One region of the Pseudomonas triticicola genome, then DNA from elsewhere that is predicted to be linked to it. Evidence: predicted binding sites of a transcription regulator. Region 1 holds the regulator's gene; the other holds the start of a gene.
The links. Region 1 encodes FliA, which starts transcription of late flagellar genes. Its sites were predicted from a motif close to CTAAAGTTTNNNNNNNNNNNGCCGNTAA; they were not measured.

Region 1 (7,347 bases):
GATGGCCCACGGATTCCGGATGATTTGCATCTGCCGCGTCGTCATCAGTTGGTCAGCCGCGCCGTCAGCGTGCAAATGCAGGAAGAACCCAGCGAAGAAGCCATGGCTGACATGTTCGCTGATATCTATCACAGCCCGACCAAGCAGGTTGGCTGAGGTAATCATGAACAGTTTTTGTACCTACATCGATGGTCTGCCACGCATTGTTCCGATCAGGAACGCGCAGCCAGTAATGTGGCCTCCGTCTATGCAAGACAAGGTAAAGAAATAACATGGGCAGCATGCATCCCGTACAGGTGATCGCGGTGACCGGCGGCAAAGGTGGCGTCGGCAAGACTAACGTGTCAGTGAACTTGTCGCTGGCGCTGGCAGAGCTTGGCCGTCGGGTCATGCTGCTGGACGCCGACCTGGGCCTGGCGAACGTCGACGTTCTGCTGGGGCTGACACCCAAGCGCACACTGGCCGACGTCATCGAAGGCCGTTGCGAACTGCGCGACGTGCTGTTGCAGGGCCCGGGCGGGATTCGCATCGTGCCGGCGGCCTCCGGCACGCAGAGCATGGTGCACCTGAGCCCGGCGCAGCACGCCGGCCTGATCCAGGCGTTCAGCGACATCGGCGACAATCTCGACGTGCTGGTGATCGACACCGCTGCGGGTATTGGTGACTCGGTAGTCAGTTTCGTACGCGCCGCCCAGGAAGTGTTGCTGGTGGTCTGCGACGAGCCGACTTCGATCACCGACGCTTACGCGCTGATCAAGTTGCTCAACCGCGACTACGGCATGAACCGCTTCCGCGTACTGGCCAACATGGCGCAGAGCCCGCAGGAAGGGCGCAACCTGTTCGCCAAGTTGACCAAGGTCACGGATCGCTTCCTCGACGTCGCCCTACAATACGTCGGCGCCGTGCCGTACGACGAAAGCGTGCGCAAGGCCGTGCAGAAGCAGCGCGCCGTCTACGAAGCCTTTCCCCGTTCCAAGTGCGCGCTGGCCTTCAAGGCCATCGCCCAGAAGGTCGACACCTGGCCGCTGCCGGCCAACCCGCGCGGGCATCTGGAATTTTTCGTCGAGCGTCTCGTGCAGCAAACCGCAGGGCCTGTGATATGACCGCCAGTGGCATGAATCTTTACAAAAAGTCGGCGCGTGACGCGCAATACGAATTGATCGAGCGTTACGCGCCACTGGTCAAACGCATTGCCTATCACTTGCTGGCGCGCCTGCCGGCCAGCGTGCAGGTCGAAGACCTGATCCAGGCCGGGATGATCGGTTTGCTCGAAGTCTCGACCAAATACGACGCCAGCAAAGGCGCCAGTTTCGAAACGTACGCGGGCATTCGAATCCGCGGCGCGATGCTCGATGAAGTGCGCAAAGGGGATTGGGCGCCACGCTCGGTTCACCGTAATACCAGGATGGTCAGCGACGCGATTCGCTCGATTGAAGCTAAAACCGGCCGTGACGCTAAAGATCACGAGGTTGCGGCCGAACTCCAATTGAGTCTCGACGATTACTACGGGATTCTGAATGACACCTTGGGCAGTCGCCTGTTCAGTTTCGACGACCTGTTGCAGGACGGCGAACACGAAGGGCTGCACGAGGATGGCGCGAGTGCTCATATGGAGCCGTCACGCGATCTGGAAGATGAACGCTTCCAGGCGGCGCTGGCGGACGCGATTGCCAATTTGCCGGAGCGTGAGCGACTGGTGTTGGCGCTGTACTACGACGAAGAGCTGAACCTCAAGGAAATCGGTGAAGTCCTTGGCGTCAGTGAATCGCGGGTCAGCCAGTTACACAGCCAGTGCGCGGCCCGTCTGCGGGGGCGTTTGGGGGAGTGGCGAGCGCGCTGAAGGCAGTGTGGGGACACTGCGAAACGAGGCTGGTGCGGTGATGAACGGCGCCGGTCTCGATCCGTTGTGCTCCAGACAAACTTTAAGTGCTGCGCCGATTGATTGAAGTGGCGCGTCCAGGTGCTGGGCGCGTTTAAGACTGCTTGGAGGTCGAATTGAACAAAGACATGAAAATCCTCATCGTTGATGACTTCTCAACGATGCGGCGGATCATCAAGAACCTGCTGCGCGATCTTGGGTTCACCAACACCGTCGAGGCCGACGATGGCACCACTGCCATTCCGGTGCTCAACAGCGGCAGCATCGACTTTCTGGTAACGGACTGGAACATGCCGGGCATGACCGGTATCGACCTGCTGCGTCACGTGCGCGCCGATGAAAAACTCAAGCACCTCCCGGTGTTGATGGTGACTGCTGAAGCCAAGCGCGAGCAGATCATCGAGGCCGCCCAGGCCGGTGTGAACGGTTACGTGGTCAAACCTTTCACGGCTCAAGCGTTGAAAGACAAAATCGAGAAGATTTTCGAACGCATCGGCTGATGAATGCGCGGGGGAGCTATGGAGCATAACGAATCATCACAGGGCGATTTCGAATCGACCCTGAAAAAACACGCGGTCGAACTGGTCGAGAGCCTTGAAAAAGGCAGGTTCGGCGACGCGGTGCAACTGATCCATGAGCTCAATCAGACCCGTGACCGCGGCCTGTATCAGGAAGTGGGCAAGCTCACACGTGAACTGCACAGTGCGATCGTCAATTTCCAGATTGATCCGCACATGCCGCAGGCCGAGGAAGTGTCGCAAATCACCGACGCCACCGAACGCCTGGGCTATGTGGTCAAGCTGACGGAAGCCGCGGCCAACCGCACCATGGATCTGGTGGAAAGCGCCACGCCGGTGGTCAACAGTCTCGCTGATGAAGCGCAGACGTTGAGCGCCGATTGGGGCCGCTTCATGCGTCGCGAGGTCGGGGCTGAAGAGTTCCGTGAACTGGCGCGCCGGGTCGACGGTTTTCTGTCACGCAGCAGCACGGACAACCGTGCGGTGTCGAGCAACCTCAATGACATCCTGCTGGCTCAGGATTACCAGGACCTCACAGGTCAAGTGATCAAGCGTGTGACCCAATTGGTCACCGAAGTCGAAAGCAATCTGCTCAAACTCGTGCTCATGGCCAGTCAGGTCGACCGCTTTGCGGGCATCGAACATGACCGCGCCGCAATGCTTGCTGAAAAAGATCCACAAAAACATCTCTCGCAGGGTGAAGGTCCGCAGATTCATGCCGATAAACGAGAAGACGTTGTGTCCGGTCAGGACGATGTGGACGATTTGTTATCCAGCCTTGGATTCTAGAGTTTCGGAATTCGGGTTTTTTGGGTTTTTAGACCTGTAGGAGCACCCCATTAATGAGCTTCGGCGCCGATGAAGAGATCCTTCAGGATTTCCTGGTTGAGGCCGGCGAGATTCTTGAGCAACTGTCCGAACAACTGGTCGAGCTGGAAAGCCGCCCGGATGATGCAGATCTGCTCAATGCAATTTTTCGCGGTTTCCACACTGTAAAAGGGGGCGCCGGCTTCCTTCAGCTCAATGAGCTGGTGGAGTGCTGTCACATCGCCGAAAACGTCTTCGACATCCTGCGCAAGGGTGAGCGTCGCGTTGATGCAGAACTGATGGACGTGGTGCTCGAGGCACTGGACGCGGTGAACAGCATGTTCAGCGAAGTCCGTGAGCGTGCACCGATCACCGCTGCGACGCCGGAACTGCTGGCCGCGCTGGCGCGTCTGGCCGAGCCGCAATCGGCGGATGAAGCCCCGGCTTCGCCGGTTGCCGAGATGATCGAAGAACTGGTCGTTGAAAGCGACTCCTCGGAAGACATCACCGATAACGAATTCGAACAATTGCTGGACTCGCTGAACGCCGTCAAGGCCCAGGCTGAGGCTCCGGCTGCTGCTGTGGCGCCCGCGCCGGTTGCCGACACGGCGGCCAGCGATGAAATCACCGACGCCGAATTTGAGTCGCTGCTCGATCAGCTGCACGGCAAGGGCCAGTTTGCTGTCGATGCGGTCGCTCCGGCGCCAGCACCAGCGGCTCCGGCTGCGCCTGCTGCAGGCGACAGCTCGGACATCACCGACGACGAATTCGAAGCCTTGCTCGATCAGTTGCACGGCAAGGGCAACTTCGCCGTTGACGCGCTGGAATCGGCCATCGCTTCGGCCCCGGCCGCACCTGCTGCACCGGCAGCCGCTGCGGCGGGCAGCGACCTGATCAGCGATCACGAATTCGAATCGCTGCTCGACGAATTGCACGGCAAAGGCAAGTTTGACGCCAGCGCTGCGACTGCCGGCTCTGCGTCGAGCGTCGCCACGCCAGCGGCGAAAGCTCCGGCTGCCGCTGCTGCGCCGAAACCTGCCGCCAAGCCTGAACCGAAAGCCGAGGCGCCGAAACCGGCCGCCGCTGCTGCACCGGCTGCGGCCCGTGCGCCAGCCGCTGCACCGGCAGAAAAACCGGCCAGCGAAGCAGAAACCACCGTGCGCGTCGATACCGCGCGGCTCGACGAGATCATGAACATGGTCGGCGAGCTGGTGCTGGTGCGTAACCGTCTGGTGCGCCTGGGCCTCAACAGCGGCGACGAAGCCATGTCCAAGGCCGTGTCGAACCTCGACGTGGTCACCGCTGACCTGCAGACCGCCGTAATGAAGACGCGGATGCAGCCGATCAAGAAGGTCTTCGGGCGCTTCCCGCGTCTGGTCCGCGACCTCGCACGGCAGCTCAAGAAAGAGATCAACCTGGAACTGGTGGGTGAAGAAACCGACCTCGACAAAAACCTTGTCGAGGCTCTGGCCGACCCGCTGGTCCACTTGGTGCGCAACGCCGTCGACCATGGCATCGAGTCGCCGGAAGAACGTGAAGCATCGGGCAAGGCCCGTGGCGGTCGCGTGGTGCTGGCGGCCGAGCAGGAAGGCGACCATATCCTCCTGTCGATCTCCGACGACGGCAAAGGCATGGACCCGAACGTCCTGCGTTCGATCGCGGTAAAACGCGGTGTGATGGACAAGGACGCCGCCGATCGCTTGAGCGATACCGAGTGCTACAACCTGATTTTCGCCCCGGGTTTCTCGACCAAGACCGAGATCTCCGACGTGTCCGGCCGTGGTGTCGGCATGGACGTGGTGAAGACCAAGATTTCCCAGCTCAACGGTTCGATCAACATCTACTCGACCAAGGGCCAGGGCTCGAAGATCGTCATCAAGGTGCCGTTGACCCTGGCGATCATGCCGACGCTGATGGTCATGCTCGGCAATCAGGCCTTTGCGTTCCCGCTGGTCAACGTCAACGAAATCTTCCACCTCGACCTGTCGACCACCAATGTCGTCGACGGTCAGGAAGTGGTGATCGTGCGCGACAAGGCGCTGCCATTGTTCTACCTCAAGCGCTGGCTGGTCAGCTCCGCCGCTCACGAAGAGCAGCGCGAAGGCCATGTGGTGATTCTTTCGGTGGGCACTCAGCGGATCGGCTTCGTCGTCGATCAACTGGTCGGCCAGGAAGAAGTGGTCATCAAGCCATTGGGCAAAATGCTCCAGGGAACTCCGGGCATGTCCGGCGCCACCATCACCGGTGACGGCCGCATTGCGCTGATTCTCGATGTTCCAAGCATGCTCAAGCGTTACGCCACAAAGCGTATTTGAATCCGGGGCGGCGGCGCGATGACGCGCCGCTGCACCTAATGGAGTGTTTATGGCAGTCAAAGTCCTGGTGGTGGACGATTCGGGTTTTTTCCGCCGCCGCGTCTCGGAAATTCTTTCGGCGGATCCGAGCATCCAGGTGGTCGGCACGGCCACCAACGGTAAAGAGGCGATCGATCAGGCCATGGCACTCAAGCCTGACGTGATCACCATGGACTACGAGATGCCGATGATGGACGGCATCACGGCAGTGCGGCACATCATGCAGCGCTGCCCGACCCCGGTGTTGATGTTCTCCTCGCTGACCCACGAAGGCGCGCGGGTCACCCTCGATGCGCTGGACGCCGGCGCGGTGGATTTCCTGCCGAAGAATTTCGAAGACATCTCGCGCAACCCCGAGAAGGTCAAGCAGCTGCTGTGCGAGAAAGTCCACAGCATCTCGCGCAGCAATCGTCGTTTCAGTGCCTACAGCGCGCCGGCTCCCGCCGCTGCGCCAGCGCCGACGCCTGCTCCGGCAGCGTCGAGCTACGGCAGCCACACGAGCCACAGCAGCCCTGTCCCGGCACGTCCGGCGCCTGCGCCAGCGCCTGCCCGTGCATCCGCTGCCAGCGCTTCGTCGCCAGCACCGAAACGCAAAGCCTACAAACTGGTTGCCATCGGTACCTCGACCGGCGGCCCGGTCGCGCTGCAACGCGTACTGACGCAGTTGCCGGCGAACTTCCCGGCGCCGATCGTGCTGATCCAGCACATGCCGGCGGCGTTCACCAAAGCGTTTGCCGAACGTCTCGACAAGCTCTGCCGTATCAGCGTCAAGGAAGCCGAGGATGGCGACATCCTGCGTCCGGGCCTGGCGCTGCTGGCACCGGGTGGCAAGCAGATGATGATCGACGGCCGTGGCGCGGTGAAGATTCTGCCGGGTGACGAACGTCTGAATTACAAGCCGTGCGTGGACATCACCTTCGGTTCTGCAGCCAAGTCTTACGGCGACAAAGTTCTGGCAGTGGTGCTGACCGGCATGGGCGCCGACGGCCGCGAAGGCGCGCGTCTGCTCAAGCAGGGCGGCAGTTCGGTGTGGGCGCAGGACGAAGCAAGCTGCGTGATCTACGGCATGCCGATGGCCATCGTCAAAGCCGATCTGGCTGACGCGGTGTACGGTCTGGACGACATCGGCAAGCACATCGTCGAGGCGTGTATCTGATGGATGTTCTCAGCCTTATCGGCCTCATCATGGCGTTTGTCGCCATCATCGGCGGCAACTACCTTGAAGGCGGTCACCTCGGCGCGCTGGCCAACGGCCCGGCAGCGCTGATCGTGCTAGGCGGCACGGTCGGTGCTGCGCTGCTGCAATCGCCGATGAGCGCGTTCAAGCGCGCCATGCAGATTCTCGCCTGGATCTTCTTTCCGCCGCGTGTCGACCTGGCCGGCGGCATCGACCGCGTGGTCAATTGGAGCCTGACGGCGCGCAAGGAAGGCTTGCTCGGCCTCGAAGGCGTGGCCGACGCCGAACCTGACAGCTACTCGCGCAAAGGTCTGCAACTGCTGGTCGATGGCGCCGAGCCGGAAGCCATTCGCAGCATTCTCGAAGTGGATTTCTACACCCAGGAATCCCGCGATATCGAAGCGGCCAAAGTGTTCGAAAGCATGGGCGGCTATGCGCCGACCATTGGCATCATCGGTGCGGTGATGGGCCTGATTCACGTAATGGGCAACCTCGCCGATCCGTCGCAACTGGGTAACGGCATTGCCGTGGCGTTCGTCGCGACCATCTATGGCGTGGCCAGTGCCAACCTGATCCTCTTGCCGGTCGCGGCCAAGCTCAAGTCCATTGCGT
Region 2 (7,347 bases), 1.1 Mb from region 1:
CTTGCAGCTCCGGGCCATAGGCAGGCCCTTCGGCGGGGGCGGTTTCAGTGGCCGCTTGCGCCATTAATGGCAGGGCAGCGCTGAGGACGAGGCCGGGCAGCCAGCGGGAAAGCGTGACGGACATAAGCACTAACTCCTTGAAAATTGGCCGACTCTGGAAGGTCGGGATTACGCCGACGTTAAACAAAGGCAATCGCAGCGAAGGTTGGTTCAACCGAGCCAGCCGAGGGTCAGCAAGGCCAGCACGCCATAGCGTGCGCCTTTGGCCAGCGTCACGATCAACAGAAAGCGCCCGAGCGGTTCGCGCATGACGCCGGCAATCAAGGTCAGCGGATCGCCAATCACCGGCAGCCAACTGAGCAGCAGCGACCAATGCCCATAGCGCTCGTAGTGCTTGCGCGCCTTGGCCATGTGCTCAGGGCTGACCGGGAACCAGCGTCGATCCTGAAACCGCTCGATGCCACGGCCCAGCCACCAGTTGACCAGCGAGCCGAGCACGTTGCCCAGCGTCGCTACCGCGAGCAAACCCCACAGCCAGTAACGCTCGCTGACGATCAGGCCGACCAGCAGCGCCTCGGATTGCAGTGGCAACAAAGTTGCCGCACCAAACGCAGCAAAGAACAGGCCGAAGTAGGCTGCCCCCATCAACGGGCCGGGTATTCCGCCACTACCACGTCAGCGCCGTCCTTCTTCAGGCCGATCACTTGGTACGCATCGCTCATGCCGTCCATTTCCATGCCCGGCGAGCCCATAGGCATGCCCGGTGCAGCCACACCCAGCAGATCGTCACGCTTGCTCAACGCGAGCACCTGATCGGCCGGCACGTGACCTTCAACGAATTTGCCATTGATGATCGCCGTGTGGCAGGACGCCAGACGCGGTGGTACGCCGTGCTGCTGTTTAAAGCTGCTCATGTCGCTTTCGACGTGATCTTCGACTTTGAAGCCATTGGCTTCGAGATGGCTGATCCACTTCTTGCAGCAGCCGCAATTGGCATCGCGGTGCACTTCGATCGGGATCAAATCGGCGGCTTGCGCCAGGGAGGAGGTGAACAGGGCGCTCAGGGCGAGCAGACGCAGTTGGCTTCGCATGGGAATGGGCTCTCGACTCGGTGAAGGTCAGCAAGAACGCATTTTGACCTGTTTTCCCGCTCCTACATCAACTGAGTGTTTCCAGTTGCTACAAAATACCCGAACCATTGTAGGAGTGAGTCTGCTCGCGAGTGCGGTTGACCAGCCGCAGACACAGTGACTGAAAAATCGCTTACGCGAGCAGGCTCGCTCCCACAGGGGATTGGTGTAAAGGCCAAAATCCCCGTGGTCGCGGTTGGCTCAAACAACCTTGAACCGCCCCATGATCGCGCTCACGCGGCTGTTGGCTTCGAGCAACTGGCGGGTATTGAGCTCGCTGGCCTGGCCGCTCTGCACCAGTTCATCGACCATGTGGCGGATCTGCACCATGCTGCGGTTGATCTCTTCGGTCACTGCGCTTTGCTGTTCGGCGGCGGTGGCGATCTGCGTGCTGAGGCTGTTGATGTGGCTGACCGAACCGGCCATTTCGTCCAGCCCCGAGTTGACTCGGGCGGTGGCGTCAGCGGCGGACTGGCAACTGGCCTGGGTGTTTTCCATGGCACTGACCGAGGAGCTCACGCCTTGGGTCAGACGGGTCAACATTTCGTTGATTTCCGAAGTGCTGGCCTGAGTGCGGGCGGCGAGGGCGCGGACTTCATCCGCCACCACCGCAAAGCCGCGACCCTGTTCACCGGCACGCGCCGCCTCAATCGCCGCGTTGAGGGCGAGCAGGTTGGTCTGCCCGGCAATCGCCCCGATCACGCCGAGGATCTCGGTGATGCGCTGAGCGTCCTGCTGCATGTTTTCAACTTTGTGTGTAGCGCTGGCCACTTCGTCGATCAGCGCGACCACGCTGTTGGTCGCTTCACCCACCACGACGCGCGAGCGATCGGCGTTTTCATTGGCGCGCTGGGTGAACGCAGCGGTTTCAGCGGCATTCTGCGCCACGCTTTCAGCGGTGGAGCTCATTTCGGTAATGGCGGTGACGGTCTGGTCGGTTTCCGAGGCGTGACGCAGCAGAATCTGGCTGGTGTGCGCGGAAGTGCGTTGCAGATTATCGAGGCTGGACGCCATGGCACCGGTGGCCTGGGTGACTTCGCCGATCATGTTCTGCAAATAGACGATGAAGGTGTTGACCGAATGGCCGATGGCGCCCAGTTCGTCCTCAGCGCGAATGGTGATGCGGCGGGTCAGGTCGGCGTCACCGCTGGACAGTGAATCAATGTTGGCTTTCAGAGCCTTCATGCGCTGTACCAGTTTGCGAATCGCGTAAACCTGCAACAGCACCAGCAGGATCACCAGCGGAATCTGGATCAGGCTAAGGCTGTGGAGCACATCGTCACGCTGGGCGGTGAGCATCTTGGTCGGCAGGGCAGTGGCGAGGAACCACGGTGTGCCCTCGATAGGCCGCATGAAGAATGTAGCGTCTTCACCGTTGTTGTCGAACTCGACGCGTTGCGCTTTATCGCGGTTCTGCAGGCCGGTCTTGATCTGATTGATGAAGGTCGAGCTGGCCGCCAGTTCGCTGATGTTCTTCAGCACGATCGGACCGCTGATGCGCGAGCTGTTACTGATGATCTTGCCGTCAGCCTCAACGATGAGCATTTCGGCGTTGAGGTCTTTTTCCTTGCGCGCCACCAGGTCGTTGAAGAAGCCCAGGGTCACGTCGATGGTCGAAACGCCCCAGGCACTGCCGTTCTTGTAGATGGCCATGGCGCAGTTGGTGCGCGGCTCGGCACTGGCGTCGTCCTTATAGGCAGCGGCCCACGCGCACTGACCTCGCGGGGTGGCCATGCCGCCCTTGTGCCAGCTCTGGTCGTAGTAGTTCGGTGCGGCGTCGCTGTTCCAGAACGTATTGACCTTGAGCTGACCCGAGGCATCCCGGTGCCAGAAGGTGCTGAACTTGTTGCGCCCGGCTTCGCGCTGGCCGGGCAATGGCCAGATACCGCCGCCAAAGACTTTCAGTTCGCCGTACTGATCCACCAGCCCTGGCAGCACCACGTCGATGGCGGCGCTGTCGAGCAGGGGGATGGTCTGGGTGATGCTGCGTTGCTGCGCCTGCACCTTGTTCAGTTCGCCCTGAATCTGCACGGCGACTTCGGCGATGCGGTTGAGCACGACCTTCTCTTCGGTATCGCGCAGGGTTGGTGCGACCAGTTGGCTGATGCCGACCACGGTCAGCACGGACAACAACAGGATGAACAGAATCAGAAACAGCGTGTAGCGAGCCTGAATAGTGCGCAGTGCGGGCATGGAACTGATCCTTGAGCGGCTTTTTTGTTGGAGGGCAGGAATAAAACAGGGCGGGTATCACAGCGTATCGTCGTTACGGGCGGAAGCTTTAGGTACTTGCGTGCCGAAAGAACCCTGGGCGATGACCGGTTGGTATCGGGATTGGTACATCTGCAGCAATCGCCACAGTTGTTACATCATGATGACGGCTCTGAAGCAATGTTTGCGGGCCTTGAGCTCGGTGTCATGAATGTACGAGATTTGTAAAATAGCGCACAAAGGGGTTGGTTGGATCAGGCGAAGCGGCCGATACTTGCGCCCATTCAGTTTGTTGGAACAAGGACATTTCATGCTCATTGCACAAGGAATCCTCGCATGACGATCGGCTATACCGGCGCCTGGGAAAGCAAGGCGGGCGTAATGGTCCGTGATACCGGGGCGAAGAAACAGGTTTCGCAGAGCGTCAAGGTGCAGCAGATGCTGACGCTGGTCGGCAATGATCCGAACGCGTTGAACGTCGCTGAGATGGATAAGCAGGGGCTGCGCAAGCAGATCAAGGGCTTCGACCCGGCCAACGTTTCCGTCAAGCAGTTGGGCAACCTCAGCGAATTCCTGCGCGGGCGCGGCCTGATTTCCGAGATCACCTCGATCACCTTGCTCAATGCCGGCGACAAATTCGACCGCTTCGGCGTGCAGAAAGACCCGGAGGCGAAGTTCAACGCGCTGGAATATTTCGCCACGCAGCTCGATGCCATCCAGACCAACAGTCTCAATGGCAATTACTACGGCAAGAGCCTGATTCCCGAATTCAAGAAAGCCATTTACGTTCTGCAGAATCTCAAGACCTATGGCGAAGGCAATGCGGCAGTTCCTTCCGACAAAGGCCTGAAGGCAAAGGCGTAAGATCTGCTGATGATGCCCGCTCATCCTTGTGCGGGCTCATGCTGTTTACGTCGCCGGCACGGCTAGCCGAGTGATGTGGCGTTGTGCCTGGTCATGCAACTGCTGCATGTGCGGACAGTGCAATGTCAGCCTGCGCGTGCGGTATCCACGATGAAACAGTGCCAGCCATCCCCCTCGATTGTCTTGTGCAGGCGCCAGGCCGGTGAAGACGAAACCGATGCCGTTGAGGCTGTGCAGGTCCACGGCAAAGTGTCGCGACAGCTGTAGCCGAATCGAAATCAGCCAATGCCCGGGCAGCGATCGCAACTGGTCGAGCAGTTCCGGATTGAGTTTTTCCAGCCACATTTCATGGCGATTGCCGTGCTGCTGGACCTGAACCGAAGCTCCGCGCCAGCGTCCTGCACCAGCCCCGACGCCAAACACAGCGCTCAGACGCTCCATCAAGGGGCGGCAACTGGTTGGCCATGCCTGTTCTGGCAATGGCCGTTGATAACCATCGATAGCGTGCACACCCAATACGATCGACTCCGGTTTTTTGCAGCCAAAGGGCGAACGGACAAAGTCCGGCAGCAATCCAGTGTTGTGAAAACCGAGACTGATCGCCATGCGTTGAGTGTAAGGGTGATGGGTGACCTGTTTGATCGACACGCTGCGACAACCCAGCGCCTGTGCATGAGTCAACAGTTGCCCGCCCAGCCGCGTGGCAATGTTTTTTCCGCGAGTATCGGGATGCACGGCGCTCAAGGCCAGTTCGGCATCGTGCGAGTTTTCGCTTTGCCGATACAAAGTGGCATGACCAAGAATCCGCTCTCCCTCCACTGCAACCAGTGAGTGCCAGCGTTTGTCGGCGTGGTTCTGGTTGATCAGGCAGGGCATGTAAACGTCGGTTTGCACGTAATGATCGCCATAGACCTCGCGAAACAATTGGCTGACGGCTGTAGCGTCGGTGTCACGGTAATTGCGCAGGATCAACGCTTCCATCACGCACCTCCCTGTCATGTCGGTCGTAGCAGCGTAAATCGACGATCCGCAGGCTTTTCCCTGCGCGAGGGTGGCGCGCAAGGTCCTCGAACCGGCAACTCTGGATGCGCAGCTGCAATAACCCCGAGCCACGCAGTTGCGGTATCTGCGGATACAGTTCGATCAAGCGGGCCTCGAGTCTGTCCTCGATGCGGGTCGATCCTTCGTTGACTACGTATTTCACCGTCAATAGATCCCTGCCGTCGTCGTGCTCGATCAATAACTGCCAATCGTTGCTGCCAGTGATGCTCCGCACGCTTTCGCTGATTTCGTCGGTCATCAGCGACAGAATGCCGACCCGCACACGCTGGCTATTGCCGCTGCGTCCCCTCAGGGCGAATTTGCGTCGCGCAGTGCCCGGCGGTTCGCGCCAGCATGCCAGGTCACCGACGGGATAGCGGATCAGCGGCATCAAGCGCCGGTTCAGGTTGGTCAGTACGAGCAGTCCGGTTTGATCGCAGGCCTCGATCGTTGCGCCGCTGTGCTGATCGACAATCTCCAACAGCACGTGACCGTCGGGTGTGCGATGTTCTCCTTCGATGCAGTCACGATGACTGGCACCGATAAATCCACCGTCGACGCTGGCGTAGCCGATCGAGGCAATGCGCGCGTTTGGCAGCACTTGCTCAAGGAGCTGGCGTTGCGAGGCAAACAGGCTCTCCCCGCCATAAAGCACGGTATCAACCAAGGGCAGCGCAAGGCCGCGGTGTTGGAGCCAACTGGCGAAGGTCAAAAGTTGCGCAGGCACGCCAGCCAACACGTTGATCCGGTGTTGCACGATGGCATCGGCCAGCATTGGCGGGTCGACTTCGCCGGTAAACGGAAACTCGGTGACAGGCGTTTCCACATGGGCCAGTGAATCGTGGATAAACAGAAAACTGGCATAGAGGTCGCCAGCGAAGAACAGGTTGGCGACACGGTCGCCGGAGCTGAATTGCTCGCTCAGACTGCGGCCGAAAGCTTGCACTGTGCGTTGCCATTCCGTGCGGGCGTATACGGAGAGCCTGCCGCCGCCGGTTGAGCCACCGGTCTTGAAGACCAGGGCGTGGCCCAGCGGGGCCGTCAGGACCGGCCATTGCGCCAGATCCGCGCTGTCTTTCCAGAAATCTGCCGGATCAAGTAGTGGCAGTTCGCGCAGCGAGCTTATTGCCTCGGGAATATCGGCGAGGCTGTTCTTGTAGTAGGGCGAATGCTCACGGGCGAAACGCGTCAATTCGCTAATCGGGTCGGTTGTTTTCACGGTGTGTTCTTCTTGATTCGAATGAGCCAGCTCACGGCAAGCGTCAGCGGCGGGAGTCAATGACCAGCGGCGTCTTGCCGCTGTGTTTGTTTTGAACGAAATGCTCGGGCGGGCATTGTTCGATCTGCAGCACCAGCAATCCGCTGTCGATGACGGTCGTCAGGGTCAGGTAATCGGCGAGGCGGTTTCGCACCTTGTTGGCTGCAAGTTCACAGTGCAGTTGCATGCGCTCGACGCCGTCAGCGCTGTGGTCCAGCTGCAACTGAAACGGCACTTGTAGCCGCGACGCCAATTCGCTCAGGGAGATGAAGTCAGTGCCGATGCGCAACAGCTTGCCGTGGCGTTGCAACAGCTCGAAGCGTGGCGACGTCAGCCCGCAGGCGCAGACGCCCGGCAGCCAGCGCCCGGTGTCGCCAATCTCATAACGCTGCACGCGCTGGCCCCCTTCACGGGCGAGCGAGGTCACCAGCAGCCGACCCACTTGATCGTCGATCACCGGCACATCCTCATCAAATGCGACGATTTCCAAGTGCTGGATCGCGTTCATCAGATGGAAAACCCCATCCGCCGAAGCCTTGCAGGCATGGCCTAGCGGGCCGGCATCGACGCTGCCGTAGATCGCCGAGCGAATGCTCGAGACGCCACAACTGCGCAGCAACGCACGGTTCTGCTCGCTCAGGTGCTCGCCACCCAGAAAGACTTTTTCAACCCCGCCATAAGCGCGCAGCCGCTGCTGCTCATTCAAAAACAGGCGATGCAGTGTGGCGGGCATTCCCACCAGCACGTTGACCCGTTGGTCGATGATCAGTTGGGCAATCTCGCGGTAGTCGTCATCGGTAGGGGCGGCCATGGGCAGGTGCGTCACCTCGAGCAATTCCAGCG

Region 2: a site for FliA is predicted at 3,388-3,415, ahead of KVG85_RS07465 (methyl-accepting chemotaxis protein). Genes of this name have one in related genera too.

The regions. Positions count from the first base shown of each region.
Region 1 covers NZ_JAHSTX010000001.1:2,797,741-2,805,087, reverse strand. The annotation lists gene flhF (flagellar biosynthesis GTPase FlhF) at 1-156, shown strand, start outside; gene fleN (flagellar synthesis regulator FleN) at 273-1,103, shown strand; gene fliA (RNA polymerase sigma factor FliA) at 1,100-1,840, shown strand; gene KVG85_RS12450 (chemotaxis response regulator CheY) at 2,008-2,379, shown strand; gene KVG85_RS12445 (protein phosphatase CheZ) at 2,398-3,186, shown strand; gene KVG85_RS12440 (chemotaxis protein CheA) at 3,240-5,519, shown strand; gene KVG85_RS12435 (protein-glutamate methylesterase/protein-glutamine glutaminase) at 5,569-6,714, shown strand; gene KVG85_RS12430 (flagellar motor protein) at 6,714-7,347, shown strand, end outside.
Region 2 covers NZ_JAHSTX010000001.1:1,654,363-1,661,709, reverse strand. The annotation lists gene KVG85_RS07480 (alpha/beta fold hydrolase) at 1-124, opposite strand, end outside; gene KVG85_RS07475 (YqaA family protein) at 211-645, opposite strand; gene KVG85_RS07470 (DUF411 domain-containing protein) at 645-1,091, opposite strand; gene KVG85_RS07465 (methyl-accepting chemotaxis protein) at 1,332-3,323, opposite strand; gene KVG85_RS07460 (hypothetical protein) at 3,678-4,205, shown strand; gene KVG85_RS07455 (GNAT family N-acetyltransferase) at 4,251-5,186, opposite strand; gene KVG85_RS07450 (phenylacetate--CoA ligase family protein) at 5,155-6,465, opposite strand; gene KVG85_RS07445 (acyl-CoA reductase) at 6,509-7,347, opposite strand, start outside.